Regions from separate parts of the Gulosibacter sp. genome, predicted to be linked through region 2. Evidence: predicted binding sites of a transcription regulator. Region 2 holds the regulator's gene; the other holds the start of a gene.
What was found. The regulator HrcA, encoded in region 2, represses chaperone genes, less so after heat shock. The targets are predictions, from matches to a motif close to TTNGCACTCGNNNNNNNCGAGTGCNAA.
Positions count from the first base shown of each region.

Region 1: a site for HrcA is predicted at 2,295-2,321, ahead of groES (co-chaperone GroES). Genes of this name have one in related genera too.

Region 1 covers NZ_JBQDBE010000029.1:11,039-26,198, reverse strand. Annotated here, with positions in the region: gene ACTHXA_RS14310 (hypothetical protein) at 117-269, shown strand; gene ACTHXA_RS14305 (THUMP-like domain-containing protein) at 251-1,612, shown strand; gene groES (co-chaperone GroES) at 1,954-2,250, opposite strand; gene ACTHXA_RS14295 (hypothetical protein) at 2,579-3,322, opposite strand; gene tsaD (tRNA (adenosine(37)-N6)-threonylcarbamoyltransferase complex transferase subunit TsaD) at 3,384-4,967, opposite strand; gene tsaB (tRNA (adenosine(37)-N6)-threonylcarbamoyltransferase complex dimerization subunit type 1 TsaB) at 4,964-5,572, opposite strand; gene tsaE (tRNA (adenosine(37)-N6)-threonylcarbamoyltransferase complex ATPase subunit type 1 TsaE) at 5,593-6,048, opposite strand; gene ACTHXA_RS14275 (alanine racemase) at 6,141-7,967, opposite strand; gene acpS (holo-ACP synthase) at 7,964-8,329, opposite strand; gene glmS (glutamine--fructose-6-phosphate transaminase (isomerizing)) at 8,336-10,186, opposite strand; gene coaA (type I pantothenate kinase) at 10,281-11,234, shown strand; gene ACTHXA_RS14255 (AraC family transcriptional regulator) at 11,373-12,308, shown strand; gene ACTHXA_RS14250 (acyl-CoA dehydrogenase family protein) at 12,450-13,685, shown strand; gene ACTHXA_RS14245 (hypothetical protein) at 13,808-14,293, opposite strand; gene ACTHXA_RS14240 (sensor histidine kinase) at 14,450-15,160, shown strand, end outside.
Region 2 covers NZ_JBQDBE010000001.1:261,241-276,400, reverse strand. Annotated here, with positions in the region: gene ACTHXA_RS01345 (16S rRNA (uracil(1498)-N(3))-methyltransferase) at 1-554, opposite strand, end outside; gene dnaJ (molecular chaperone DnaJ) at 554-1,648, opposite strand; gene hrcA (heat-inducible transcriptional repressor HrcA) at 1,667-2,689, opposite strand; gene ACTHXA_RS01330 (DUF4870 domain-containing protein) at 2,879-3,271, shown strand; gene hemW (radical SAM family heme chaperone HemW) at 3,305-4,525, opposite strand; gene thyX (FAD-dependent thymidylate synthase) at 4,515-5,243, opposite strand; gene ACTHXA_RS01315 (hypothetical protein) at 5,240-5,701, opposite strand; gene dapB (4-hydroxy-tetrahydrodipicolinate reductase) at 5,698-6,426, opposite strand; gene ACTHXA_RS01305 (GNAT family N-acetyltransferase) at 6,487-6,981, shown strand; gene ACTHXA_RS01300 (histidine phosphatase family protein) at 6,978-7,577, opposite strand; gene ACTHXA_RS01295 (M16 family metallopeptidase) at 7,577-8,920, opposite strand; gene ACTHXA_RS01290 (YbhB/YbcL family Raf kinase inhibitor-like protein) at 9,063-9,611, shown strand; gene ACTHXA_RS01285 (polyribonucleotide nucleotidyltransferase) at 9,708-11,963, opposite strand; gene metB (cystathionine gamma-synthase) at 12,168-13,325, opposite strand; gene rpsO (30S ribosomal protein S15) at 13,527-13,796, opposite strand; gene ACTHXA_RS01270 (FKBP-type peptidyl-prolyl cis-trans isomerase) at 13,915-14,280, opposite strand; gene ACTHXA_RS01265 (PrsW family intramembrane metalloprotease) at 14,330-15,160, opposite strand, start outside.

The DNA of each region.
Region 1 (15,160 bases), on a different contig from region 2:
GACGGTTTCTCCAGTCGTTCAGCGCGGGGATGCTGGCGAAACCTTCGACCGTTCTCGCGCAGCACGCGGCGGCCGCGTTCGCCTGCGAAATTTGGCGGGTAACTCATCCTACGCTCATGCTTCGATTTCGGCACACGGTGGTAGTTCGCTTGTGGCAGGATGCGCACGGGAATAATTCTCGCGAGTCGCTTTCGCTGCCGTGGGGCTCGGGACCGCTGCCGTGGGGCTCGGGACCGCTACCGTTGGGGGCATGGAACGCGAAGATCTGACCGCCCTGCTCACGCCCGAGGCGATGACGCTGCTCGATGAGTTTGCGCAGCTTGATTCTGCGAAGGATGCGCTGGGCGCGGTGACGGCGCTCCGGAAGGCGGGAGCGGATGCGCGCACGAGTGCGGCCGTGCTCACGCAGCTGAAGCTTCGGCGTCGTGCACGAGCGAAATTCGGCGGGTTTGCCGACCGGATGCTGTTCACCGAGGATGGGCTCGCGCAGGCGACTCGGCTGCAGGTGGCGGCGCATCACGGTCAGCGTTTCCGGGCCGCGGGTGTGCGCCGCATCGCGGATCTCGGCTGCGGTATCGGAGCGGATTCGATGACCTTTGCGGCGCTCGGTTTCGAGGTCGTTGCGGTGGAAGTGGATGAGGTCACCGCCGCGATCGCGACGCACAACCTCGCGCTCTTTCCCAATGCTGAAGTCCGGCATGGCCGTGCTGAGGACGTGGATTTGTCCGAGTTCGACGGCGTCTTCCTCGATCCGGCTCGTCGCACTGCGCGAGATGGTGCGACTGAGCGCGGCGCATCGCGACGCTTGGCAGACCCGGCCGATTGGCAGCCCTCGCTGGATTTCGCGTTCGGATGCGCGGAAGGTGCATCGCCGCGGGGCGAGGATGCCGCGGTGGAACGCCCGGACGGGAACAGCACATCCAAGCCCGCGGTCGGCGACGGCGCATCCGAGCCCACGGTCGAAGCAGCCGGTCGGCCGGACAACGCAGCCGGCCGCCCGGTAAGCCTCGCCCGCCGCGCGGTCGGCGTGAAACTCGGGCCCGCATTCCCACACGAACTACTCCCCGAAGACGGTGAGGCCCAGTGGGTATCGGTCGACGGAGATCTTGTCGAGTGCAGCGTCTGGCTCGGACCCGCAGCTCGCCCAGGTATTCGCCGTTCGGTGCTTGCGATCACGGATGACGCAAGTCACGAGATTTCTGCCAAAACAGCTGCCGATGAATCAGTGGATGCGCCGGTGGGAGACCTGGGTACGTGGCTTCACGAGCCCGACCCGGCAATTATTCGCGCACGGTTCATCGGTGATCTCGCACGGCAACTCGGTGGCCGGATGATCGCACCGGAAATCGCCTGGATCACCACCGATAAGGCAACGCAAAACCCGTTCGTGCAGAGCTTTCGAGTTGTCGAGCAATTCAAGCTCGACAAGGCGCTTTTGAAGCGAGAACTCAAATCTCGCGACATCGGCACGCTCGAGATCAAGGTGCGTGGCGTGGATCTTGATCCGTCCGAGTTCCGCAAACAGCTGAGCCTCAGGGGAGACTCGGCCGCGACGCTCATTTGCACTCGGCTCGGCGATCGCCGCGTCGCGATTCTGGCCGAGCGCGTCTAGCGTCTGTAGCGCGTCGGCTCGCTGCTTCAGCATGGCAGCCAGCGCGCGTAATCATGGTCGCTAGCGCTCATCATGGTTCGTACTTCACCCATGATGAGCGCTACCTGCAATGATGACGACCACCTGCGATGAATGGCGGAGCGGATGCGCGACAGAAGCGGATGCGCGACAGGAGTAAGTGCGCGACGGGAGTAAGTGCGAATTCACGAAGCGGATGCACGCCGGGAGCGAGTACCCATACACGGAACTGGCCAGCACCCCACGCCCGGAAAATAAAGCGGGCCCCGGAGAAACCGGAGCCCGCTCATTGCGCAGAGTCTCGCGCTAAGCAAAGTCGCTACTTACGCAACAACCTTTGCAAGCACGTCACGTGCCGAGAGGATGAGGTATTCCTCACCCGAGTACTTCACCTCGGTGCCGCCGTACTTCGAGTAGATGACCTTGTCGCCCACTGCAACGTCCATGGGGATACGGTCACCGTCTTCGTCGAAGCGACCGGGGCCAACTGCCACGACCTCGCCCTCCTGGGGCTTCTCCTTGGCGGTGTCCGGAATAACGAGACCCGATGCTGTGGTCTCCTCGGCCTGAACCTGCTGAATGACAATGCGATCTTCGAGTGGCTGGATGTTCACCGACACTGTTGACCTCTTTCTAGGCGAAACGATGTGTATAAGTTCGAGAGTTAGCACTCTCACCCTGAGGGTGCTAACTGAAGTCTATGTCGCGAATCCTGATGGTGCCACCTGGAACGACTCGCGACCCTGTACGCGGATAGCGTACGCACGAGTCACCGAGGCCAAAGCGCGTGGAAGACTGGAATCCTGACCCCCGAAATCCCGGCGCCCCTGCTCGAAGAATACAGACGTCCCGGAACGAGAGATGGCCCGGCGCTCAACACGACGACCACAAGCATCCTGACCCGAGAAAATCCCGCACCTGGCAAACCGCATGCCAAAAGCCACAGCCCTACACGATGAAGACAACCACCGCGGTTGCCGCTGCGATGGCGATCGCGACGATTCCGGCGATCAAGCCAATGATCGCGAATGGCTTGCCGGGGCTCTTGATCCGCATCGCGCCGAGCACTGCGGCAGCCACGCCGAGCACGCCACCGGCAATCCAGGTCCAGCTCGGCAACATCAGTAGCAGTAGCGCAAGGATGCCGAGCGCCACCGCAACATAGGCAAGCGTGTCGCTTCCTGACGCGGCCGGTGCTTCGGCACCGAATTGCGGCGGGGCCATTTCAGGCGTGCCCGCTGGTGTCGAGAACGCACCAAACTCGCCCTGCGCGGAGCCGAGCCCGGAGCCACCGTAGGGGGTCGCATCCGGATGCCCACTGGCAGATTGGTAGCCAGACTCATCGTGGGTCACGCCAAAGGTACCGCCATTGGCCGGCACCGAATCGTTGCCGCCATTGCCACTGGCAATATCTGGATCGAGCTGCCCGACGTCAATATGGCTGTCATACGAGTCGCTCGACTCGGCGGTCGACGGCTCGAGACCGCCCGCGTCAATCGTGTGGTCACCGCTCGAGCTCGCCTGCGCGTCGTCTACTGGCTCCGCATCGCTCGGGAGCGGAGCATTACCGAATCCTGATTCATCGCTGCCGACACCGAAGGTGCCGCCAGCGGCGGGCACCACCTCGTGCGCGTCTTCCGCGTCTTCGGGCGTGGCGCGCGGTTCGCCCTTCGCACCGTTCGTATCGGTCATATTCCCGAGGCTCCTCCCCTGATGGATGCGATCATCCTATGGTCTCTGACCTACGAGATTCTTAGCTAGATACTGAAGTCGCAGATTTTTCGAATGCATCGTCCACCTGTGCCGAGGTCATCGGCAGGGTTGAGTCGGCGCCAATTTCGAGTGTGGAGGGTTCGTGGTCTGCGATTACCAGCTGGGCGCCGAGCGCGGCGATCATCGCGCCGTTGTCGGTGCACAGGGAAAGTGGCGGGATGTGCAGGGAGACTCCCGCGGCCGCGCAGCGTTCCGCAGCGAGCGAGCGCACGCGCGCGTTCGCAGCCACACCGCCACCGAGCAGGAGCCGGGGCGTGTCGTAGGCTTCGCAGGCCGCGAGTGCTTTCTTGAGCAGCACGTCGGCGACGGCTTCGCGAAAGGATGCGGCGATGTCGGCTACCGGGACCGGTTCCCCAGCATCCTCAAATCTTTCAACCTCGCGAGCCACCGCCGTTTTGAGCCCCGAGAAAGAAAAATCAAAGCGGTGCTTTTCTTGGTCTTTTGGATGCGTGAGGCCACGTGGGAAGCGGAAGGCCTTGGGATTCCCTTCGGCCGCGACCTTGTCGATGGAAGGCCCTCCCGGATACGGCAGCCCAAGCACGCGCGCAACCTTGTCGAAGGCTTCCCCGGCAGCGTCGTCAATGGTTTCGCCGAGCAGCTCCGAGTCACCGACCAGTGACTCAGACCGCAGCAGCGAGGTGTGGCCGCCCGAGACCAGGAGCGAGATTGCGGGGAACTCGACCGGCTCCGCATCCTCCCGCAGCAGGTCTGCCGAGACGTGGCCGACGAGGTGGTTGACGCCAAACAGCGGAGTGTCGTGCGCGATGGCGAGTGCCTTCGCGGCACCCACACCCACCATGAGGGCGCCGGCGAGTCCGGGGCCGCTGGTGACCGCGATCGCATCGAGGTCGTCGAGGGTCACACCTGCGGTGTCGAGTGCTTCGCGCAGCACCGGCACGATCGAATCAACGTGCGCTCGGGCGGCAACCTCGGGAACGACACCACCATATTTGGCCTGCTCGTCCATGGATGACGCCACCGTATTCGCCAGCAGCGTGGTACCGCGGACGATGCCCACCCCGGTTTCATCGCAGCTTGTTTCGATCCCAAGCACGAGTGGTTCAAGCGGGAAGGCGGGCAGCAGTTTCGCATTTGCCGAGGTGAGCACCCGACCGATTTCGCCGCGCATCAGAATCGCACTTTCGCCGCTGCCGGCGTAGTAACCCTCGCGGCGACCGATCGCTTCGAAGCTGAGCCGCTCATAGAGCGTGCGTGCCGCCTCATTGCTTTCACGGACTTCGAGAAACACCTGCTTCGTGCCGCGAGCCTGTGCCCATTCGAGCGCTTCGCGCAGCAGTTTCGTTCCCCAATTGTCTCGCCGAACACGCGGGGCAACGACGATGGTCTGGACATCCGCTTCGCCCGAGCCTTGCCCAGCAAGCACCCCCACATAGCCAAAAATGTCCTCACCGTTGGTGAGCGTCCAATAGCCGGTGTGATCGCTTTCGATCTCCGAACGAATCGTCGCGAGGCTCCAGGAGTCCTGCGGGAACGCATCCTTATCGAGTCGCTCGATCGCCGGGGCGTCCTCAATCACACTGGGCCGAATCACAATCTTCTTCACGTGGTCACTCGTTTCGGTACCGCACCCGGTTTCGCGTCGGGCGCGCGTAAGTACAGCACTTCGTCGGGGTCTGCGGGCACTCCCCTTGCTTGTCGATCGAGCCAGGCGAGCGCGAGGTGAGCCGCGGCCACAGAATCGGCGGCGACGTGCGTGGTCTCGGTGGGGACCGCATCCGGCGCGACCAGCTCGAACTCGCGCGCGACGGTCTCGGTCTCGGCAAAGTGCGTCAAGGCAAGTTCCCGCCTGCGGGCATCAGTGGTCACGTTGATCGCACCTTCGTGGTCCGGATGCTCCTGTCGCCATTCGTGCGCGATGGCTTCGTGACTGGGCATCGGGATGAACGGCACATCACGCGCGAAGGCGAAGGTTCGCGCGGCCGCGATTCCGACTCGGAGCCCGGTGAATGATCCGGGGCCCATACCGCAGACAACCTGGGTGATGTGCTGTGGGCCAATTCCGGCTTGCCGCAGCACATAGCTGATGCTGGGACCAATCACTTCGGCGTGGCGGCGGGTATCGGTCGTTCGCGCCTGCGCGAGGACTCGTCCCCCCTCTGACACCACGGCGACGTCGGTCCCTGCGGACGTGTCAATTGCGAGGAGCATATCTCCCAGTCTACGTCGGCTCAGCCAGCGAGGATGGTCGCGAGCGGAACGCTCGCCCAGCGTTCGCCAACGGCGCGCAGCGAAACCTGCCGCGCATCCTCATCGTTCTCGGTGTCCACGTCCCCCGCGCGAGCGCGCTCAATGACGATTTCGAGCCAGGATTCGGCGATTGCCGAGACGTACTCACTCCCCCACTCGATCACCGTGACTGAGGCATCGAAGTCGAGGTCGAGGTCGTCAAGCTCGAGCGCCGAATTCAATCGGTACGCGTCGACATGGATGAGCGCGGGGCCGTCGGCCAGTGCGGGATGCGTTCGGGCAATCACAAAGGTCGGGCTGGCGACGGTGCCACGCACGCCTAGCGCTTCGCCGAGGCCGCGCACGAGCGTGGTTTTTCCGGCGCCGAGCGGGCCGGTGAGCACGAGCACGTCGCCCGCCCGCAGCTCTGCCGCGAGACGGGCGCCGAAGCCTTCCATGTCCTCCGAGGAGCGGATGCTGCGGCTGAGTTCGTGGGCGTCGTCAGCGCGTTCGCTGCCGGTCGATTCGTTCAATGCGTCACTCATTCTGCCTAGTTTCCGAATCCGCCCTGCACGCTCGAACCGCCGAATTGCGCGGCCTCGAAGGGTTCCCGCGAGAGATAGATTCTTTCGACCCGCGGACCGAGGCTCGCACACAGCGCTTCGGGAGTCAGTCCGGTCCAGTGTGCCCAGTCCCCGAGGCTGATGTCTCCGGTCTCCGAGCCCCAAATGTGCACGGGCATGCCCGGCCAGGACTCAATGTCGCCGAGATCGATGACCACCTGGTCCATCGCAACACGGCCGACGACCGGCACCGCGACGCCACCGACACTCACATAGGCATGCCCGAGGGCCGAGCGTGGAATCGCATCCGCATAGCCGATTGGGACGAGTCCGAGCGTTGTCGAGTGCGATGCCCGCCACTCGTAGCCGTAGCTGACCGCTTGCCCCTCCTGCACCCGCTTCACGTGCACGAGTTCTGAGCGCAGCCCGAGCGTCGCACCGCCGAATACCGAAGCGTCGAAGCCGTAGGGCATCCGAGTTTCAGCGGGAGCCTCCGGCACGAGCGCGGCGTTCGTGGCACCGTGGGCACGCAGCACTTCGAGGTCGAGCTGCGTGCGCGCAATCGGCTGGAGACCGGCCTCAAGCACGAGCCCGAGCACCTCGGCCATGCCGTGGCCGTAGGCATCCGCACTCAGGTCCACCGGCACATCCTGCTGCTGCAAGCGCACCCGCAAGGTGTCGAGGTCAATAATTGCCTGCCGCCGAGGCGAGACTCGCCGCTCGCCACCGGCTGCCCTCACTTCGGCAGCCTGCAGCGGTTCCGGCGCCACATAGGCGCGCTGGATGCGCTGGGACAGTCGCGTGGTGATCTCGTAGTTAATCGTGCCTCCCGCTTTGGCCCAATCATCTGCGGTGGCGGAACGGCCCGGTTCGCGGTCGATCACAAAGGCGGTTCGCGGTACCCCGTTCGTCAGTTCGTCGAGGGGTTCGAGGATGCTGTGGTTCGCTTCGAGCCGCAAAAGTCGCCAACGGTCCCCGTGATTGTCCACGAACGGTGGCAGCGCGGCGGCAACCGGGGTAAGTCCGTGGGCGGTGCCCATTTCGATGCACCAGCCGTCATCGGCCCGCTTGATCGGCGCTTGCAGCGAGAGTGCGGGCTTGAGCGCGATACCGGGTTCTTCATCGGGTGAAAACGGCGAGAGCCCGTAGAGCCCGATGCCGAGGCGCACGAAATCATAGCGTGCTTGCGGATACCGCAGCGCTGCTCCGGTGGCGGCAAGGTGCACGTAGTCCGGCCGCAGCTCGAGCCTTTTCGCAAGCGCGATCCCCCGTTCAAACGCGGCGATCTGCTCGAGATCCGCTTGTTCACCGGCCCCCGCAAGGTGGCTGAACATCCCCACTACGTGGATGAGTCCGGCGCGTTCCAAGTCGCGTGCTTGTGCGAATAGTCCCACCCAGTCGATTTCGCGCGCACCGTTGCGCCCCAGGCCGGTATCGAGTTTGAGGTGCACCCGGATGCGGCTGTCACCGGGCCGGTGTGCTGCGCGTTCGCCAATTATTGCGAGGAGGTCGAAGGAGGACACGCCGAGTTCGAGTTCTGCGGCGAAGGCGGCCTCCCAGTCCTGCACCGGTGAGTGCAGCCAGGAAAGGATGGGTACATCGATCCCCGCATCGCGCAGCGCGATCGCTTCTCGCGCATCCGCAACCCCGAGTGTCGGCGCACCGGCGGCGACCACCGCCTGTGCGATCGCGAGTGCGCCATGCCCGTAGCCTTCCGCCTTCACGATCGGCATGACACCGACACCCACCGCAGCCTCAAACGACCGATAGTTGGCGCGAATCGCATCCAGATCGACCTCGATGACCGGGTTCACTCGGTATTTCCTTCCTGCCGTTCGGCCACCACAAACGCGGTGGCGTATTCGCGATCGTGCGCGAGCGAGAGATGCAACGACCCAATTCCCAGGGAACTCAGCACCGCATCCAACCGCTCGCCGCGAAGAAACTGCGGCGCCTTGAGATGATTTCTTCGCACTTCGAAATCGCGCAAGGTCAGCCCGTGCAGCCCGCGGAGGGCTTTCACCGCAGCCTCGCGAGCGGCGAATCGAGCAGCAATCGAGGAGAGCGGCAGTTCGAGCTCCGCCGGTGAAAACACGCGCTGCGCGAACTTCTCATTCGCGAGCGCGCGTTCCACACGGCTGAGTTCGACGGTGTCAACTCCGATGCCGTGAATCACTGTTGGCTATTCGACGGTCACGGACTTTGCCAGGTTGCGGGGCTGGTCAACGTCGAGTCCCTTCGCGCTGGAGAGTTCGAGCGCGAAATACTGCAGCGGCACGACGCTCAGGAAGGGCTCGAAGTAGTGTGAGGTCGGCGGCGTCGCAAACACGTCGTCGGTGTACGGAAGCACCGAGGCGTCACCCGCTTCGGCCACCGCAAGCACGCGGGCACCGCGGGCGCGGATCTCTTCGATATTCGAGACGATCTTGGCGTGCAGTCCGTTCTCGTGGCGCGGGCTCGGTACCAGCACGAATACCGGCTGGCCGGGTTCGATCAGCGCGATCGGCCCGTGCTTCAGCTCACCCGCGGCGAAGCCCTCGGCGTGGATATACGCAATTTCCTTGAGCTTGAGCGCACCCTCGAGCGCGATCGGGTAGCCGGTGTTGCGGCCCAGGAAGAGCACCGAACGGGTGTCCGACATCCAGTTCGCGAGCTCCGCAATGCGGTCGTGCTGCTTGAGCACCTCGCGGACCTTATCCGGCACGGTCTGGAACTCTTCGGTTTCGACGCGGATCTCCTCGTCGGTGAGCGTGCCACGCACCTTGGCCACGTGCAGACCGAGGAGGTAGATCGCCGCGATCTGTGCCACGAAGGCCTTGGTCGAGGCGACCGCCACTTCTGGGCCCGCGTAGGTGTACACCACCGAGTCCGACTCACGCGGAATCGTCGCGCCCTGCGTGTTACAAATCGAGATCGTCTTCGCACCGGCATCGCGCACGTAGCGCACCGCCATGAGCGTGTCCATGGTTTCACCCGACTGCGAGAGTGACACGACGAGCGTGCGGTTGGTGATCACCGGTTCGCGGTAGCGGAACTCGTGCGCGAGCTCGACAGTGACGGGAATACCGGTCCACTTCTCGAGTGCATAGGAACCGGTGAGGCCCGAGTAGTAAGCCGTGCCGCAGGCGATCAAGAGGATGCGGTCAATGTCGCGGAAGTATTCGTCGTTGAGTGCCTCGAGGTCGGGCAACCGAACGAGGCCGTCCACAATGCGACCGCGGATGGTGTTCTCAACCGCTTCCGGATCTTCGGCAATTTCTTTGGCCATGAATGAGGACCAACCGCCCTTTTCGGCGGCGGATGCATCCCAATCGACGTCGAACGCCTCGCCTTCTGCGGGCTGGCCGTCAAAAGTCGTAATCTCGACCGACTCCTTCCGGACCACGACCATCTGCGCCTGGCCCACGGCGATCGCGCGGTGGGTGTGCTCGACGAATGCGGCCACGTCCGAGCCGAGGTAGTTTTCGCCCTCGCCAATGCCGATCACGAGCGGCGAGTTGAGCCGCGCGCCGACGATCACGTCGGGCTGCTCCGAGTGAATCGCGAGCAGCGTAAACGCGCCCTCGAGGCGAGTCACCACATTGCGGAAGGCCTGCTCAAGGTCGCCCACCTTGCGGTACTCGCGACCGATGAGCTGCGCGGCAACCTCGGTGTCGGTTTCGGAGAGCAGTTCGACGCCCTCGGCGAGCAGTTCGCCGCGAAGTTCAGCAAAGTTCTCGATGATTCCGTTGTGGATCAGGGCGAGCTTGCCGTCATCGGCGAGGTGGGGGTGGGCATTAGCGTCGTTCGGGGCGCCGTGAGTCGCCCAACGCGTGTGGCCGATACCCACGTGGCCATCGGCCAAGGGGTGTGCCTCCAGGTCATCCCGAAGAACCTGCAGTTTTCCGGCGCGCTTGCGGTGGTGGAGTTCCCCTTCGGGGTCCACCACTGCGATTCCGGCCGAGTCGTAGCCACGGTATTCGAGGCGACCGAGGCCACCCATCAATACGTCTTGGCTGAGGCGGTCTCCTACATATCCAACAATTCCACACATAGCGATAAGTATTGCGCATTCCAACTGAGCCACCCAGCCATTTCCTGATCACCGGCACGTCAAATTCCGAGGTTCAACGTAAGATGGCCTGATCATGCGTATTCATGGCCGACGCGAAGAGGCGCAGTGGCAAACACCATTTGTCGAGGTGGAACGGGAGCAGTGGGCTGAACTCGCGCCTACTACACCGCTCACCCTCGATGAATCGGATGTCAACCGACTGCGCGGCCTTGGCGATCCCATGGACGTGGACGAAGTGCGTCAGGTCTTTGTGCCGCTTTCACGACTGCTGAATATCTATATTGCGAATGCCCGTGAATTGCGCCGATCCACCACATCATTCCTCGGCGAGCGGGCCACCAAGACGCCATTCGTCATTGGTGTTGCTGGCTCTGTGGCGGTGGGCAAATCGACTGTCGCGAGGCTGCTTCGCGAGTTGCTCCGTCGTTGGGAGGACACCCCGCGGGTAGAGCTCATTACCACCGACGGTTTTCTCTACCCGAATGCGGAGCTGCAGCGCCGCGGGCTCATGGACCGCAAGGGTTTCCCCGAATCCTATGACCGGCGCGCGCTGCTGCGGTTCGTGACACAGGTCAAGTCCGGGGCTCCCGAGGTGCGCGCGCCGTTCTATTCGCACATGATCTACGACATCGTGCCCGACGCTGAGATCGTCGTCAACGCACCCGATGTGCTGATCGTCGAGGGGCTGAATGTGCTGCAGCCACCCGGGGTGAATAACGCGCTCGCTCTGAGCGATATGTTCGACTTTTCGATCTACGTGGATGCTCGCACTCACGACATCACGCGCTGGTATGAAGAGCGATTCCTGAGCTTGCAGGAGGGCGCGTTCGCGAATCCATCCTCGTATTTCCGTCGCTACGCTGATCTTTCCCACGATGAGGCGGTTACCACCGCCCGCGGCATCTGGCAGTCAATCAACCTGCCGAACTTGGAGCAAAACATCCTGCCGACACGCTCTCGCGCCCGACTGATCCTGCGCAAAGCATCCGACCATTCGGTGGACCGCGTCTTGCTGCGCAAGGTGTAGAGGCGGTGGAGTGAATATCGGCACCTTCACTGGACCGGCTTCCTCGGCGTTCGCGGCGAATTCTCCTATCGGTCCATTGGGATGCCTTTCTCCCCCTCTGTGGCTAAGCTTGCCCCATCGATCGAAGGGGCTTCAGAAATGGCCAGGTGGGACACTCGAACGCTGCCGGAGGCACACCAGTTCGAGTATTACCAGCAAGTGATTTGCCAGGCGTTCGTGCCATTGCGCCCAATCCCTGTAGCGGGAGTGAACGGATTCGCCGCTACGGTGGAAACGCGCGAGCTCGGCCCGCTAAATCGCGCCAGCGTCTCTTCCCCAGAGCAAGCCACACTGCACGGTCGACAAGAAGTCGCGAATACTCAAGACGACTACTTCTTCGTGAATCTCCAACTCGTCGGCAACTGCTTCGTCCGGCAAGGCACCAACGAAGCGGTGATCGCCCCCGGCCAGTTCGCAGTGCTCGACACGATGCAGCCTTTTGCCCTCGGATTCGATCGCGACTGGCGAATGCTCTCGTTCCGGTTACCCCGGGAATATTTCTCTGGCGCGCTGCTGCGCAGCCGGGCTCCTTTCGCCACCGCGACCGGATCGAGCCCGGCCGGTGCTACGGCTATCGGGATGATTCGATCACTCTGGTCGCTGGTAGGTTCATTCCCGGATGCCGCAGGCACCGACCTCAGCCGTGCCTTCGCTGCAGTCGTGTCTGCCGCATTTGACGAAGCATCGGGAGCGCCAGTTGCTACGGAGCTCGCCCCACCTCTCTCGCGTGCCCTGGTGCTCGAATACCTACAAGCAAGTCTCTCCGATCCCGATCTCTCGGTGGAACGAGTCAGCCGAGTTTTCGGTATCTCGCCTCGACGGCTTCACGCCCTATTCGAGGACTCCGACCAGACATTTGCCGAGTCACTTCGAGGGTTGCGGATGACTGCGGCTGCAGAAATGCTCTTGTACCAGGACCAAACCGTCGCTGCCGTGGGCGCAAATGTGGGATATCCAGAACCCACTTCATTTTCGAGGGCATTCCGACGGGTCTGGGGACATTCGCCGGCAGCACACCGCGAAATCCACGCATGAATTGCCAACTCGCGCTGCACGTTTTGTCTGGCCCCCGCGCGGAACGATGAACAGACTTGGTTGCACCAATTGCGGTGATCATCACCGCAGCAGCTGCCCGTATTCGCGTGCGCTGTTTATCAAGTCGCAAAGGAGCAACTCGTGGGCATTTCTTTTGATCTCAGTCCGGAACAGAACCAACTAAAATCCGGCGCTCGACAGTTCGCACAAGAGGTCCTCACCCCGCTGATGGAAAAGGTGCGTCAAGAACACGACCCGAAAACGCGGTCACTCTTGCTCAAGCCCGCGGTCGAACAGGCCGTCGCCGCCGACATGCTCCGAGGACTCATCCCGCAACCTTTCGGCGGCACGGCGACAAGCGGCGCCGATGCGGCGATCTTCATCGAAGAGATTGCGGCCGAATCACCTGATTTTTTCATTACCCTCGCGGGGCCGTTAATTGCTCTGGCTCCTGTCTACGAAGCGGGCACGCCCGAACAGATCGAACGTTTTGTAGCACCCTTCCTAGCCACCACCGGTGCGCCAGTTGCCGCGATGGCCTTCAGCGAGCCCGAAGGCAGCGCAAATTTCGGTGCCGAACTTCCCGCACCGGGTGTGCTGACCACTGCGGTTCCGGACGGTGACGAGTGGGTGATCAATGGTCGGAAGGCATGGTCGTCGCTCCTGCCAGGTTGGGACGGCAATGGCCCCGACGTTATGACCCTTGTGTGCCGCACGCCCGGCGGTGTCTCGCTCATTGTCGCCGAACGAGAACAGCTGGCAGGGCATATCGAGGTTGAGGAATACTACGATCTTCCCGGGCTCAAAGGATGCATGACCTGTCGCGTCACGCTCACCGACGTTCGGGTGCCGCGGTCGAACCTCATCGGCAGGGAAGGCGACGGCGTGCGGTTGACTCTCAATGCATTCATGGCCAGCGGTGCCTCTATCGGTTCTTTCGCGACAGCGGCAGCACGCAAGGCATGGGAAGTCGCGTTTGACTTTGCACGTACCGAGCACCGTGGTGGCCCGAACCCGATCATCGACTACCAGGCTGTGTCGGATGTATTGGCAGACACCAAGGGCCAGATCGAGGCAATGCGACTGCTTTCTTGGCGGGCCCTCGACGCCGTGATCGCGCAGCATCCAGCCGGTGGCGAACTCGCGCTGCATGCCAAGATATTTGGATCCGAAACCGGCCTCAAGGTAGTGAACGACCTCATCAAGGTGGTCGGTGTTTCGGCCTATGACGAGGGCTTCCCACTCGTGCACCACCTCAATGACGCGCTTGCCTACCCGATCATCGAGGGAAGCAACGTCGGTGTTCGCCGTCGCCAACTCCACGACCTGATGGCCTCCGAGGGCTTCGACCCACTTACAGCCTCCGGTCTCGGCTGAAGTTCGACGGCCTTCCCGCCTGATGATCCCTGCGGCCCCGTCTTACAACTACCAAGCTGAAGTTGAGGGTCGAGACCTTCCCTAAGGCCTAGACCCTCAAATTCAGGATTGTCCATTCATGGCTAGCCGAATGCCATCAGCCCGCCGAGTGCGAGTGCCGCGAACAGCACACCCCACAGGACGATCGACAATAGTTGCCAGCCGATTACGCCATTGCGCTTCGCGCCGAGGGACACCATCGTGCCGGCAACGATCTGGCTCGGCAAGATTGCCTGACCGGCAAGGCTCACGACCGGCACACCAAACCGATCGAGCATCCGCGCAAGTCGCTGCTGCCGGGGTGAGCGTTCCACCGGCTCACGCTTCGCCATTGCCCGCTCGCGGACGGCGCTCGCACCAAACACCATCAACAGCATTGTGGTGACATTGCCTGCTACGGCCGCACCGACTGCGAGTGGTACGGGCAACCCCGCAAGCACTCCCACCGCCGAGCCGAAATAGGACTCGACGAAGGGAATCGCACTAATCAAGGCAATCCCCAGAAACTGCACGACCACCGGAAGGCCCTCAACGAATGACTGCAGGCCCGGAATAAGTTCGCTGAACATTGGGAATCCTTTCGTGATGGAAATCGCAGGTATTGCGACGTTGATACCAAGAATTCCGGATTCGCCGCGGCCGCTGTAGAGCAGTAATGACCCCACTTTTCGGGGTCAAAGTCACACGCGAGTAGTGACAATTGTCAGTACCGTACACTCGGCAACATGGCCACCGCAGACACCAAGAAACCCGGCAAAGGCGTGGTCGCGAGCTGGCTCTACACGCTCACGAGCTTTGTGTTGATGTTCGGAATCTGTGCGCTCGCGATTCTCACGCACAGCTACGCCATCGGTCTCGACGCGTGGGTCAATGTTGCCATCATCGCGGTACTAATCGGGCTGTTATTCGGCATCGGTTTGCTCCGCAACGGACTCCACAGCGGCCCCGAAGGCCCCGTGATTCAAAAAGCCGGGCTTGGGATCGCGATTGCGGTGTCGCTCGTGCTCGCGGGCTACGCGTTCTTCGTGCGACCAGATTTCTCCACGGGAACGCTGCCGCTCCTGACGAGCCTCGCGCTGCTCGCGTGTATATTGCCCAAGCGCTGGTCCTACACTCTCATTGCTGCTGCCAACGCCGTCACGTTACTGCACGTCGCGGTGTCGAGTCCGGCCGAAAGCGTCTGGGTGATCTTTTTCGCCGTCTTCATCACATTCACGCTGTATATCTCGACATGGGCATGGGATATCGTCCGAAAACTCGATGACGCACGAAGAACCGAAGCCGATCTCGCAAAGACGCAAGAGCGGCTGCGATTCGCATCCGAACTGCACGATGTGCAGGGCCACACCCTGCAAGTGCTCGCGTTGAAGACCGAACTTGCCGAACGACTGCTTGATTCGGATCTCGAAGCAGCGCGTGAGCAGCTCGTCGATGCA
Region 2 (15,160 bases):
AGTTCAAGTTCGCCAATTCCGGTGTCACCATCTGGGTCGAGTACGAGTACCCGTGCCTGCCCAATTCGCTCAGCCAACTGCTTCGTGGTTGCGACGGGCAAGATTTCGGGGATTCGGGCGCGCATAGATTGTTTCGCCGCTTCCCTGGCAATGGTGTCCCATCGCTGCTGTTGCTTTGGCGTCTTTTCGGGCGACCACTTCGCCACCGACCGCTCTGCTTGCCACGGGAGCACCGCATCCACCCCGAGTTCGACTGCGGCTTGCAGTGCCATTTCGTCACGGCCGCCCTTTGCGAGCGCCTGCACGAGCACAAGTCGCGGTGAAGGCTCTGGTTCCCTCACGGAATCAGCGGTTGCACGAACCCGAAATTCGGTCGCGTCGACCTGCACCACTTCGGCCGCCACACGCGTTCCGCGCCCGTTGAGCAGCAAGATTTGCTCGCCCGCTCGTAATCGCGCAACTTTCACCGCGTGACGCGCCTCCTCACCGGTCACGGTGAGTTCATCCCCGGCAGTGGCGGAATCCCACTCCTGCTGAAGATAGGCGTGTGCCACTAGCGGCCAAACTTTCCACGCAATTTGGAGAACAGACCCGGCTTCTCGCGAGAGAGTTCCGGACCGGCCTCGTGCTTGGAGCGCTCAGCGAACTGCTGCAGTAGCTCTTTCTGTTTGTGATCGAGTTTCGTCGGGGTCCGAACCTGCAGCGTGACCTCGAGGTCGCCGCGCTGAGTGGATCGAAGCCGAGTGATGCCACGACCACGCACCGTGAGGACATCGCCTGATTGCGCGCCGACCGGGATCTCCAACTCAATATCACCGTCGAGCGCTGGCAAGGTGGTGTTCGTTCCAAACACGGCGTCGATCATCGAGATTTCAAGAAGACACTCGAGGTCGTCACCGTTGCGGACAAATACCTCGTGTTCGCGCACTCGCACCTCGAGATAGAGGTCACCATTCGGTCCGCCGCCGGGACCGGCCTCACCCTGGCCCGGCAGGTGGAGTCGCAGACCGGAGTCGACGCCGGCTGGAATGTCGACCGGAATTGTCGCCTGAGCGCGAACACGGCCCTGACCGTGGCAGGTTTCACAGGCGTGTTCGATAACCGTACCGAAGCCTTGGCAAGCGGCACACGGTGAGGTCGAAATAACGGGGCCGAGGATTGAGCGAACCTGTCGACGAACCTCACCGGAACCGCCACAATCCGCACAGGTCACCGGAGAGGTGCCCGGTGCCGCGCCGCTGCCTGCGCAGTCCTCGCAGCGTGCGGCAGTGGCGACTTGCACATCTCGGTGGGTGCCGAAGATCACTTCATCGAGGTCCAGGTCAATCCGCACGAGCGCATCCTGGCCGCGTTGCGCGCGAGAACGCGGCCCGCGACCGCCGCCCTGGCCACCGCCGAAGAAGGCATCAAAAATATCGCCAAAGCCAAATCCGCCGGCAGCATCCTGACCACCCATGTCGTACTGTTTGCGACGCTGCGGGTCGGAGAGCGTGTCATAGGCCGCCGTGACGTCCTTGAACTTCTCCCCCGCCTCCGCAGAAGGGTTCACATCGGGGTGAAGTTTCCGAGCGAGCTTGCGATACGCCTTCTTAATCTCATCTTGAGACGCATCCTGGCTCACGCCCAGGGTTTCGTAGTGGTCTGCCAAAACTGGCTGCCTCCTTGGTTATTCGGCGTGATCGTTGAACACGCGCGAGAGATACCGTGCGACTGCGCGTACAGCCGCAATATTGCGCTGATAATCCATTCGGGTGGGTCCGAGAATACCGAGTCGAGCTTCGCCACTGTCCGCAACATAGCCCGAGGCGAGGATGCTCGTCTCCTCAAACGAAGAATCCTCGTTTTCGTGACCGATCGACACCGCGACTTCATGATCCTGCAAGTCAAGTTCGGCGACCAACCGTAGCAGGACGACCTGCTCCTCCATCGCTTCCAACACCGGCAGAATCGAAGAAAAGTCGCGCTCCGTTCGCGCGAGATTCGCGGCTCCGGCGATGATGAGCCGATCGTCGCGATTCGAGTTGAGCTGGTCCACCAGTGCGGTCACGATTTGTGAGGCGATGGTCTCTTCCGTACCCGTAAAGGGGTCAGTAAGTGGTTCCAATTTGACGCTCGCATCATGCAGCGTTGTGCCGACAAGCGTCTCATTGAAGTGGTGCCGTAATTTGACGAGGGCCGTCTCACTCACCTCGTGGTCGAGCTCGATAATGCGCTGCTCAACCCGACCCGAGTCGGTGATCAGCACCGTCAGGATGCGCCGCTCACTGAGCGCGACGAGTTCCAGTCGATGAATCGACGAGGTCAGCAGCGAAGGTAGGTGCCCGATCGCCACGGAGTTCGTCAACTGCGCGAGCGTTCGAACCGAATGCACCACGAGTTCTTCCGGATCGCTCGAACGTTCGAGGAACTCCTCAATCGCGCGCCGCTGCACCAGCGAGAGCGGTCGAATCCCCGCGAGCTGGTCCACGAATACGCGATAACCCTTATCGGTCGGAATGCGGCCAGAAGATGTGTGCGGCGCGGCAATGAGCTCTGCCTCTTCCAGTTGCGCCATGTCGTTGCGAATGGTTGCCGCAGAGACGCCGAACTTGTGGCGCTCGACAAGACGCTTTGACCCCACGGGCTCTTTCGTCTCGACGTAATCGCCGATGATTGCCCGAAGCACCTCCAGGCTTCGATCACTCACCACCGACACCACTCCATCCTGATCTCATGTTCTGCAGTGCCACCGCGGCGCAGTTTCCACTGCATCACTACTGGCACTGTCAAGGTACGACTGCTAAGTCTACGCGCGTTCCCACGAAAGACACCTTCGCAGCCACCGCACTGAGATACGCTGCCAGCGAGCAAAATCAATCACCACACGAAGGAAGACGTCGTGACGCAGTACCCACCGAACGATCCGAACGGCCCGCAGCAATCCGCAAGTCAGCCCTCGGGACCCGCCCACCAGGGTGATGTGTCGATGTGGGCTCACCTGCTGAACATCGTAACCGTGATCGGCCCGCTGATCTTCTGGCTCGTGATGCGCGAAAAAAGCTCGAACTACGATCGCGAAGGCAAAGAAGCCCTCAACTTCGGAATCACCGTCTTCATCGCTTCGCTGTTGGTAAGCGCGATCACGACGATCCCCTTTATTGGTTGGATCTTGGGCGGCCTGTTGTCATTCGCGCTCGCTGTCGCCGTGATCGCGCTGGCAGTAATGGCGGGAATTCAAACGAACAAAACGGGCGGCTACCGTTACCCGTTCTCGCTGCGTCTCATTAGCTAAGGCCGGTGCCTCATCGAGGCTGCGCGGTATTCGCTACGTGAGTGTCCGAGCGATCACGTCGGCGAGCAACCTGCCTCGAAGGGTCGGAATGATTCGGCCCGCCAATGCTTCTCGGGCATCGATGAGTTCGTTACCGATCAGTTCTGCCACACCGGTGCGGGCGTCCGCCGGAAGCTCGCTAATTGGCAGCCCCTCTCGCAGTCGTGTGCGCAGCAACACGAACTCGTCGAATCGCTGTTCGCTCGTGAGAGCTTCGTGCCCCGCTGCGGGAGACTCTCCGGAATTGAGTCGATTCGCGTAGGCAGCGGGATGCTTGACATTCCAGAACCGCACGCCGTTGATGTGGCTGTGGGCACCCGGACCAAATCCCCACCAGTCGGTGTCTTGCCAGTACGCGAGATTGTGTCGCGAGGGAAATTTCCCACCCTTGGACCAGTTCGACAATTCGTACCATTCGAACCCAGCGTTGCCGAGTAACTCGTCCGCGAGCTCGTACATGTCCGCTTGCAGGTCATCATCCACTTCGGCAATTTCGCCGCGGCGGATTTGCCGGGCAATTGCGGTCCCGGCCTCAATGATGAGCGCATAGGCAGAAATATGATTCGGTGACATCGAGATCGCGTGCTCGAGAGAAGCGCGCCAGTCTTCAAGGCTCTCTCCCGGCGTACCGTAAATGAGGTCCACCGAGACCTCGAGCCCCGCATCCTTCGCGGCCTGCACCACTTCGGGGACACGCGCCGGGTCGTGCGTGCGATCGAGCGTTGCGAGCACGTGCGGAACCGCGGACTGCATCCCGAAACTCACGCGGGTGACGCCACCCCGGCGGAGCTCCTCAAGGTAGGCGCGATCAACCGAATCGGGGTTGGCCTCGACGCTGACCTCGGCACCCTCGCGAATCCCGAAGGTGTCACGCAGCCGAGCGAGCACGTCGATGAGTGCGGATGCGGGTAGCAGCGTCGGTGTGCCACCGCCGAAAAAGATTGTGCTCAGCGGAGCGTCCTGACCCGCATCGACAAGTACGCGGCGCGCGAGCGCGATTTCAGCGAGGACTTTCTCCGGATATGACTCTTGCGATACCGAACCCAGCTCGGTGGCGGTGTAGGTATTGAAGTCGCAGTAACCGCACCGCACCCGGCAGAACGGAATGTGCACATAGGCACCGAACTGTCTACCGGCGATGCCCTCCCGGACAGACTCGGGCAGGGCACCATCGGTGGGTACTGGCTTACCGTCAGGAAGGGCGCTAGGGGGCAACTCGGCCGTTCGCGTTGAAGACCTCGGCGGTGAGCGGCATTTGCTCGGCCCAGAGCGTTTCCATCTGCTCCGCGCACAGTTCAATTTCGCGCTGCGGGAAGGACGGGAATGCCGAGCCTTCGACGAGGCGACGCAGTGACAGGAAGTTCATGAGTGAGCGGGCATTCATGGTCACGTACATCGAAGAGTAAATGTTCAGTGGCAGCACCATACGGGCCACCTCTCGGGCAACACCCTCATCAAGCATCCGCTGATAGCTCGCGTAGGCAGACTCAGACTCCCGGCGAATTTCGGCGGCAACCAGTTCAGTTTGCTCCGGCGTGCCTGGGAAGAACTCGTACTTTCCGGGTCGACCCTCTTGGCGAAGATTGCGTTCCGGCGCGGGAATGTAGAAGGAAGGGCGCAGCTGACGATAGCGGCCCGATTCTTCGTTATAGCTCGCGATTCGGTGCCGCTGGAACTCACGGAATACGAAGATAGGTGCCTGGACGTAGAAGGTCATCGAGTTGTGCTCGAAGGGAGTGCCGTGGCGATCGCGCATCAAAAAGTTGATGAGTCCTCGATCTCGTTTTTGGAGTTCTTCACCGTCGCCTTCGACCGGGATACTCTGTTCTCCGATTGTCGAGACCCGTGCGGCAAAGAGCACATCGCGGTCCTGGGCTTGCGATCGGACAAGTTCGACGGTGACGTCGCTGCGGAATTCAATCTCTTCACTCACTCGTCAAGCCTATCTGTTTCTAGCTCGATTGCCTTCCGCATTGCCTGTCGTGCGCGGGCGGTGTCGCCGGATGCGCGATACGCGAGAGCGAGCCTCGCCCAGGTGCGGTAATCCTCGGGCGCGGCTTCAACTTCTGTTTTCCAACGGGGAAACTCTTCGTCTGCAGCCTGCCGCACCGGGAGCCCCGAAGGTCGCTTGGGCAAGGTGTCCTCGGGCAGTTCACCCGCATCCGCCATTTTGGCGAGCACGCGGTCTCCCTGCTGGGCAAACCGGACATCACGCCAAATGAACACAATTCCTAGCAGCGGGAAAACTATCAGCGCCGCACCCATGATGATGCCGATGAGTTCACCGCTGGTGATCATCCCCCAAACCATGCCACCAATGGCGATCAGGTAAATGACGATCAGCGCGAGTAACACGTAGACACCGATGCGGGCGCCGGACCATCGTTTCACTTGCTGTCGCCGATTCCTAAGAGTCGATCAATGCCCACGGTGAGGCCCGTTGTCTCGGGCCCCGCGTGAATAGCGAGGCGAATCCCCTGCTCATAGGCCTGATTTGACATTGTTTCGTGCCGAATCGTGAGGGTCTCGCCCCTGCCGCCGAAGATCATCTGCTGATCCGCGACCACACCACGCAGTCGAAGCGCGTGTACCGGGATGCCGGCAACGACTTGCCCGCGTGCCTCCTGGTCGGGGTTTGGTGGCGTCGGTTCGTTTCCGCGTGCCGCAGCGATGGCTTCGGCAGCTCGAACAGCGGTACCGGACGGTGAGTCGACCTTTTTGTCGTGATGTGCCTCGATGATCTCGATCGAGTCATAAAACTGCCCGGCAATGGTTGCGAGGTGGGTACCGAGCACTGAACCCACTGAGAAATTTGGGACGACGATGACCCCTCGACCAGCAGGGATGCGCTCTTCGAGACTCGCAAGGCGTTCCTGGCTCCATCCGCTGGTACCGATCACGGCGTTGATGCCATTGTCGAGTGCGAAGTTCACGAGCTTTTCTGAGACTTCGAGTCGAGTCACATCGATCAAAACATCCGCACCGAGCATCTCTTCCGGCGAGGACTTGCTCGTGAGGGCGGCGTGCAGTTCGAATGCGTCCGTCTCCTCGATGATCGACTGGATGAGCGTTCCCATCCGACCGCTGGCTCCCGACAGTGCCACTGAAATTGTCATGGCATCTACGGTACCGCCACCCAGGAACAGTTTTTGCCACACACCATTAGCATTGCGACCATGATTCATCTGGTCGATATCAGCACGGACACCGCGATCGCGAAAGAACTGCTAGAAGAGTACGTTGCCGATCGACTGCGGACCAGACCGGCTTCCGCGTCCGACTACCGTGCGCCACGACCCCACCCATCACAGTTCATCGCACCTGCCGGTCGATTCGTGATCGCCTACGACGAGGATGCTGCGCTCGGCTGCGCGGGTATTCGCAGCATCCAGCCGGGTCGGGAGTTCGTCGACAATGGTTTTGGTGGCAGCCGATGGTACGAACTCAAGCACCTGTACACGCGACCGACGGCACGCGGTCGCGGGATTGGTCAAATCATCATGGCTTCATTGAGTGAGAGTGCCAAAGTCTTTGGCGGTGACCGTCTCGTTCTCGACACTCATTCATCGCTCGATTCCGCCGCCCGCCTCTACACGAAACTCGGGTTCGTAGAGATTCCACGCTTCAACGACAATTCCAATGCCGACCGCTGGTTGGGTAAGACGCTCTAAAGGTCGGGGAACCAGTTCACACCGGTGCGCTCGCTCGGTTCCAAATGCGAGAGGTCACCAAAGAGTTTGAGTTCATCGGGCCGGATCGAACGTCGGCGAAGTACCGTAAGCGCCGTGTTCCCGGTACCGAGGGTGAGCCAATTCCATTCGGGCAAACCGAGCAGTTCTCGTACGAAGTAGCCGATCACGAAGTTGTGGGTCACGAGCAGGGTGTGTTTATCCTCGCGGCTGCGGGTAAAGAATGTGCTGATTGCATCGTTCATTTGTGCCTGGCCGGCTTCGATATCGGCAGGATTCACCCCCGAAAAGAAGCTGTCATAGTGCGCGGGTGCGTCCTCGCCCGAAGACGGCACGCAGTCGAAGAGCAGATTCGTGGGCGTCACGGAGGGGCCCTGCGTGTAGCTGTCGATAATCGCCGCGGTCTCCAGCGCACGGTCCAACGGCGATGTGAAGGACTGCGAGAAAGGCACCGTCGCAAGCCTGCGTCCGATCGCGTGTGCCTGAGCACGACCCCGCTCCGAGAGCGGGCCATCGTCGATACCGTGTTCGGCGTGTTCCTGCTGTCCGTGCCGAACCAGGTAGAGGAAATGGCTCATTAGAGCGCCTCCAACTCCAACTGTGCTTCATCGGTAAGCGGCCCAATGGTTTCCGCGGTCAGATCTCCCGCCACGATTTCCTGGGCAAGCTCCTGAATCTCCTCGCGCGTAGTCGCATTCATCCGCGCAATTGCCGTGTCGAGGTCGATGAATTCGCCCAGTACGAGTTCCGATCGCGACAAGCGATGCATCCGACTATTCATCGATTCGAGGGCGAGTGCTCCCCCACCGGCACCCGCACCCTGGGCATCCGCAAGTTCTTCCTCGGTGACTCCCGAGGCCGCGATCTTCTCGAGTTCGCCACCAATAACGCGAATCGCTTCGGCAGCTTTATTCGGCAAAAATGATGCCGAAACTCCTGTCACGCCAGCATCGGCGTGGCTCGCACCGAATGAGAAGACCGAATACACGAGGCCACGCTTCTCCCGCACTTCCTGGAAAAGCCGCGAAGACATTCCCCCACCGAGAATGTGGTGCAACAGACCGTATGGGGTGCGTCGATCGTCGACCGCGGTGATACCGCGCGTGCCGAGGATGATGTGGGTCTGTTCAAGCTCTCGCGGAATCACTTGAATCCGCTCTCGCCGCTGATAAACGGCTGGGGCGTCGCCACGGCGTTGTATCGGTTGCGCCGCACGACCCAGGTTCCAGCCGCCCTTTTCTAATCCCTGTTCGAGTCGACGCAAGGCCTCATCGTGATCAACACGTCCTGCAATCGACACCACGAGTCGTTCGGGACGGTAGTAACGCTGATAAAAATCCCACACTTCCTCACGCGTGGAGGCGAGGATTGATTCCGGCGTACCGGCGATAGGCCGGCCCAGCGGATGATCGCCAAAGAAGTTGCTGTAGAACCGGTCCCAGAGCACATCCCTGGGATCGTCTTCGGCCATCGCGATCTCTTCGAGGATCACGCCTCGTTCGAGCTCAAACTCAGCGGGATCGAGCAGCGAAGAGGTGATCATATCGCTCAGGACATCGATCGCCATTCCGAGATCTTGGTCACGGACCCGGGCGTGGTACACGGTCTGCTCACGCGAGGTGGCAGCGTTGAAGTCGCCCCCGACACGCTCAAAGTCGAGCGCCACATCCCGTGCGGAACGGTTCGGCGTGCCCTTAAAGAGCAGGTGTTCAAGGAAGTGGCTCGAGCCGTACTCTCGATCGGTCTCGTCCCGTGAGCCCAGCGGTACGAAGAAGCCAATGGCTGCGGACGCCGCGCCCGGAACATCTTCGGTGATGAGGCGGACACCGGAGGGAAGGATGGTTCGTCGAAGCGTGGCACCCCCTGCGACTTCTTCTTCAAGTGAGGGCAGGTCTAATGGCAGCGGAATCGGCGAGGTCATAGCGTGCCAAAGCCTACCTGTTGCCGGTGATACCTGCTGGGGTCGGTGTCGATTCGTGACGTTTGTGTTTAACGATTGCCTTGAGGCGGCTGTCATACCGGCTCTGGCACTCTTGAGATGTCCGAACTAGAGAAAGGGCCACATGTCGACGCCAAATACCCCATCAATCCCGCAGAACAATCCGTACGAGCAGGTACCCGAGGCTCCCGCGATGACGCTCCGGGCAGCGTCCTTCAACGATGGCGAAACGTTGCCGCTGGCGCATGTCGGTGCCTCACACGGTGGTGAGGCACTCTCCCCCGAGCTGAGTTGGGATGCTGTTGAGGGTGCCGAGTCCTATACGGTGACCGTGTACGATCCGGATGCTCCGACGATGTCGGGCTTCTGGCACTGGGTGGTGTACAACCTGCCAGCCGAGTGCACCAGTCTCGCGCAGGGCGCCGGCACCGGAGACCTCGCCGATCTTCCAGAAGGCGCCGCGCTCGGCTATAACGAGGCGCTCGGCCGCGAGTTCATCGGTGCCGCACCTCCTGCCGGTCACGGTCCACACCGCTACTTCTTTACCGTTCAGGCCCTGAACACGCGCCTTGACCTGCCCGATAATCTCACGGCGGCCCGGGTGCACTTCATGCTTCGTGAGCACGTGATTGCTCGTGGTCACCTCATGGCGACGTTCGAGCAACAGGCCTAGATCAGTAGGCGGGCTTCCCGTCCTGGAACATGAATAAGGTCGGCACCTGCGTTTGCGGGTGCCGACCTTATTCATGAGTCGCGTGAGTTGCGGGAATTAGTCTTCCGAGGCGACTTCCTCTTTTGCTTCTTCTTCTTCCTCTACCACTGGCTCCAGCGAGAGCTTGCCGCGGTCGTCAACCTTGGTGATGCGAACGAGCAGCTTCTGGCCGACGTTGAGGACATCCTCAACGTTCTCGACGCGCTTACCACCCACGAGCTTGCGCACCTCGGAAATGTGAAGCAGTCCGTCTTTGCCCGGGAGCAGCGAAATGAATGCGCCGAAGGATGCAAGCTTGACCACGGTACCGAGGTACTGTTCGCCCACTTCGGGGACCTGCGGGTTCGCGATCGCGTTGACGGCGTCACGAGCGGCGTCCGCTGCGGGACCGTCTGCAGCACCAATGAACACGGTGCCATCATCTTCAATCGAGATGTCGGCGCCAGTGTCTTCCTGGATCTGGTTGATGATCTTGCCCTTGGGACCAATCACCTCACCAATCTTGTCGACCGGGATCTGTACCGAGATGATGCGCGGTGCCGTGTCGGCCATCTCGTCGGGCTGGTCGATGACGGGGTTGATCGCACGGTCGATGATCTCGATGCGAGCATCATGTGCCTGCTTCAGTGCTGCGTCGAGCACCTCGGAAGGAATACCGTCAAGCTTGGTGTCGAGCTGCAGTGCGGTGATGAACTCGGGCGTACCGGCGACCTTGAAGTCCATGTCACCAAGCGCATCCTCAGCACCGAGAATGTCGGTGAGTGCGCGGTACTGCGTCTCGCCGTCAACCTCTGCGGACACGAGGCCCATTGCGATACCCGCAACGGGCGCGCGAAGCGGCACACCGGCGTTGAGCAGCGATAGCGTCGAAGCACACACCGAACCCATCGAAGTCGAACCATTCGACCCGAGTGCTTCGGAGACCTGGCGGATCGCATAGGGGAAGTCCTCGCGCGAGGGTAGAACCGTGAGCAGTGCCTTCTCGGCCAGGTTGCCGTGACCGATTTCGCGGCGCTTGGGTGAGCCAACACGGCCGGTCTCACCGGTCGAGTAGGGCGGGAAGTTGTAGTGGTGCATGTAGCGCTTCGAAGTCTGGGGTGACAGCGAATCGATCTGCTGCTCCATCTTCAGCATATTCAGCGTCGTGACGCCAAGAATCTGCGTCTCACCACGCTGGAAGATAGCCGAACCGTGCACGCGAGGAATCACATCCACTTCAGCATCAAGCTGACGGATGTCGGCCACACCGCGACCGTCCATGCGGAGTCCTTCGGCGAGGATACGACCGCGAACAACGTCCTTGGTAACGGACTTGTAGGCAGCCGAGACCTGTGTCGACGCACCCTCTGGCAGCGTTCCCGCTTCGATCTTCGCGGCGATTTCGGCCTTGACGCGAGTCTTGAGCTCATCGTCGGCGTTCTGACGCTCGATCTTGTCGGCGATCTGGTAGACCTTCTCCAGGTCCGAAGTTGCAAGCTCGGTAACGGCTGCGAGAACTTCCTCGGTGTAGGACGGGAAGGTCGGGTATTCCTGTACCTGCTTGTTCACCTGGCCGGCAACGTCGAGCTGGGCCTTGATGAGCTGGGTAATAAACGGCTTGGATGCTTCGAGGCCCTGGGCGACGACTGCCTCGTCTGGCTTCTGGCCACCATCCTGGATGAGCTGCCAAGCGTTGTCGGGTGCCTGTGCCTCGACCGTCATCACTGCGATATCTTCGGAACCGTCCTTGCGGGTGATGAGGCGACCGGCAACGGTGAGTTCGAAGGTGGCTTCCTCTGTAACCTGCGTGTAGGTCGGGAACGCTACCCACTGGCCGTCAATGAGCGCAATGCGAACGGCACCGATTGGTCCCGAGAAGGGAACACCCGAAATCTGCGAGGACATGGAGGCAGCGTTAACTGCGAGCACGTCGTAGGTCTCATTGGGTGCGATGGACATCACCGTAATTACGATCTGCACCTCGTTACGCAAACCATCGATGAACGATGGGCGCATCGGGCGGTCGATGAGACGGCAGGCGAGAATAGCGTCGGTCGAGGGTCGTGCCTCGCGGCGGAAGAACGAGCCGGGGATAACACCCTTCGCGTAGCTGCGTTCCTCAACGTCCACGGTTAGGGGGAAGAAGTCGAAGTTTTCCTTGGTGTTCTTCGAAACACTCGTGGCGCTCAGCAGCATGGTTTCGCCGTCGAGGTAGGCAGCTGCCGAACCCTGCGACTGCTGTGCGAGGCGGCCGGTTTCAAATCGAATCGTGCGGGTGCCGAACTTACCGTTATCGATTACGGTCTCGGCGAACTTAATTTCTGGACCTTCCAAAGGTCATCTCCTTGTGTCGTCCGCACGCGCACAGCACGAACCGCAACCACTCTTGGGTTCCGGGCTGACCGTCAGTAGGAGCTCACCGGATATCTACGTTGCGAAAGCCGGGGTGCCGCCACCGAAGATCAGCATGAGCTAATCCGCGCGCGGGTGAATACGAACTTCCTGATCGTACCAGGGCGCCCCGGCCTTGCCTTGGAGCTACTTCGCCGCGTCGAGTCCCGCGATCAAGTCGGCGATGAGATCCGCCACTGGCTCGATACCCACAGAGAAGCGAAGAAGACCCGCGGTGATCCCCGCAGCATCCTGTGCCTCCTGTGTCATTGAAGCGTGAGTCATCGTTGCTGGATGCGCTACGAGCGACTCGGTACCGCCAAGCGACTCGGCGAGGCTAAAGAGTGCAATGCGTTCCACAAAGCGTCGAGCCGCCTCCTGTCCGCCGGCGAGTTCGAAGGAGAACATCGCACCGAAGCCATTTTGCTGCTTCGCCGCAATATCGTGTCCCGGGTGTGATTCGAGGCCGGGGAAATAGAGCTCTTTGATCGCGGGGTGACCCTCGATGGCCTCAACAATCGCGGTCGCGTTCTCGAGGTGACGTTGGATGCGCACATCGAGGGTGCGAAGGCCCCGCAATACCAGGTGCGAGTCTGCCGGGCTCGCGGTGAGTCCGAGCACATTAGCCCACCAGCTAAAGAGTTCAGCGTGGTCGTTACTCTTGGCGATAACGGCGCCTTGGACAACATCTGAGTGGCCGTTGAGGTACTTGGTGACCGAGTGCACAATGGCATCAACACCGAGATCGAATGGTCGCTGGATGAGTGGCAGGAAGGTGTTGTCAGCCACAACCAGGGCACCGACTTCGTGGGCAACCGTAGAAATCGCCGTGATGTCGGTGATTCGTAAGAGCGGGTTGGAAGGCGTCTCAAGCCACACCAACTTGGGGCTCAGCGTTCGAAGTCGTGCCGATGCGGTTTCTGTGTCAGAAAAGTCCACCGGCTCGAAGGTGAAGTGGCCCTTTTTGCCGAGCTGTTCGAACACCCGCCAGCTACCGCCATAACAGTCGTGTGGGTACGCCACGACATCTCCCGGCTCGAGCAATGCGATCAATGAGAGGGTAACCGCGCCCATGCCCGTGGCGACGATGGTTGCCCCGGCGCCACCTTCGAGTTCTGCAAGTGCGTCGCCAAGCAGGGCGCGAGTGGGGTTTCCGGAACGCGTGTAATCGAATTCTCGAGGCACCCCAAACTCGGCGAAGGTGTAGTTCGAGGAACTGTACAGCGGAGGCACCACCGCGCCCTGTGCCGTATCAGTTTCGATTCCGGCACGGATCACCCGGGTGAGGCTCGAAAATTCGGTCATGACGCACTTCTCCTTGTCTCGACTGCTCATAGTTGAGCGATGCACCGACTGTATGACGGGACAAAGTGTCAACGCTTCGACCGCGACTCTTGACGTCACAATCGATCGCGCGAAATAGTGCGGTGAAATACCAAGCTGCCCCCACCGAATTGGCGGGGGCAGCTGGTAAGTACTGGCTATTCGGCTCGCTGGCCGAGCAGGTTAGCGACGCAGGCCGAGACGACCAATGAGCGCACGGTAGCGCTCGATGTCCACATCAGACAGGTAGCTGAGGAGACGACGACGCTGACCCACGAGCAGCAGCAGGCCGCGACGCGAGTGGAAGTCGTGCTTGTGGAACTTGAGGTGCTCGGTCAGCTCGTTGATGCGAGCCGAAAGCAACGCAATCTGCACTTCGGGGCTACCGGTGTCGCCCTCGTGAGTTGCGTACTCATCAATGATGGCTTTCTTCGTTTCTGCATTCAGCGCCATTGGCGTAGTGCCCCTTCCATTCGCTGCGCGGCGTTCTCGAACCGATTTCGAAAACTCTCTTTACCCGCGGCCGTTACACGGCAACCTTCCGATAGTACCAGACTCGCCGATACCTCTACTACTTTGCGTCAAGCAGATCAATAACGAAGATCAGTGTGCGACCCGAGAGCGGGTGGCCGCCAGCTTCCCCGTAGGCCAATGCTGGAGGAACGATGAGCTTGCGACGCCCGCCCGCTTTCATGCCTGGAATCCCCATCTGCCAGCCCTTCACGAGCATTGCCAGTGGGAATTCAACGGGTTCGCCGCGCGACCAGGAGGAGTCAAACTCATCCCCGGATTCGTAGTCAACGCCCAAGTAGTGCACCTTAACGGTGCCGCCCTTTGCTGCTTCCACACCGTCACCGACAACGAGATCTTCAATCTCGAGCATCGTGGGTGCAGGTCCTTCGGGGAATTCGATTTCTGGTTTCTGCAGTTCACTCATGCATTCAAGCGAACCACATTTTCTCGCTAGTTATCCGCGCGCCGCGGTTCTATTTCTCTGCGTGTCGACGTTTGCGCGCGTCGGCAAGGATCTCCCGATGCGCGCGCGTGGTGTCGAGAAGCTGCTTCTCAATATTGCGTCGTTCAGGATCTTTTTTGTCGATTGCCGCGTGCTCTCTCGCGAATGCGAGGCGTGTCGCATCCGTGATGAACCCTCGCATCGCATCCCCCACCTCGGGAGACTGATTCCGAGCCCACCGAAGTGCTGAGCGGCGCACCGGCCAGTCTGTAATCATCCGCAATTCCCCCGCGGTAAACCAGCCGGCTTTCCGATACTCCCCGAGTCGTAACAGGATGACTTGCTGGTCATGCTCTTGTAATCGAATGAGGAACCACGCAGCAACCATGAACAACGGCACTTGGACCACCGCGTAGTAAATGATCCAGCCGAACGGGTTCGTTGGCTCGATTCCCAGCAGTGGCAGCACCAACACGCTGCCTCCGTTCCACAACGCATGCAAGGCAATCGCGAAGGCCAATCCGCCGATCGTTGCGAGGACGAATCGCCAGATTTCGCTCCGTCGTGCCGCCCAGCCAATGGGCATGCCGATCATCCCGGTGAAGAGCACGTGCGCGAATGGCGACAGGATGCAACGGACGACGAGTAACCACACGAATTCAATCCCCGTGGAACCTGAGGATGCGAAATAAACAATATTCTCGGTAAAGGCGAACCCCGCCCCGATAACCGCCCCGTAAATGAAGCCATCCAGCGGCCCATTGAACTCACGGCGGGCAATAATGAGCAGGATCACCAGGCCCAAGCCCTTAATGAGCTCTTCCGTGACCGGTCCCTGTACAAGCACGGAAAATGCATCCAC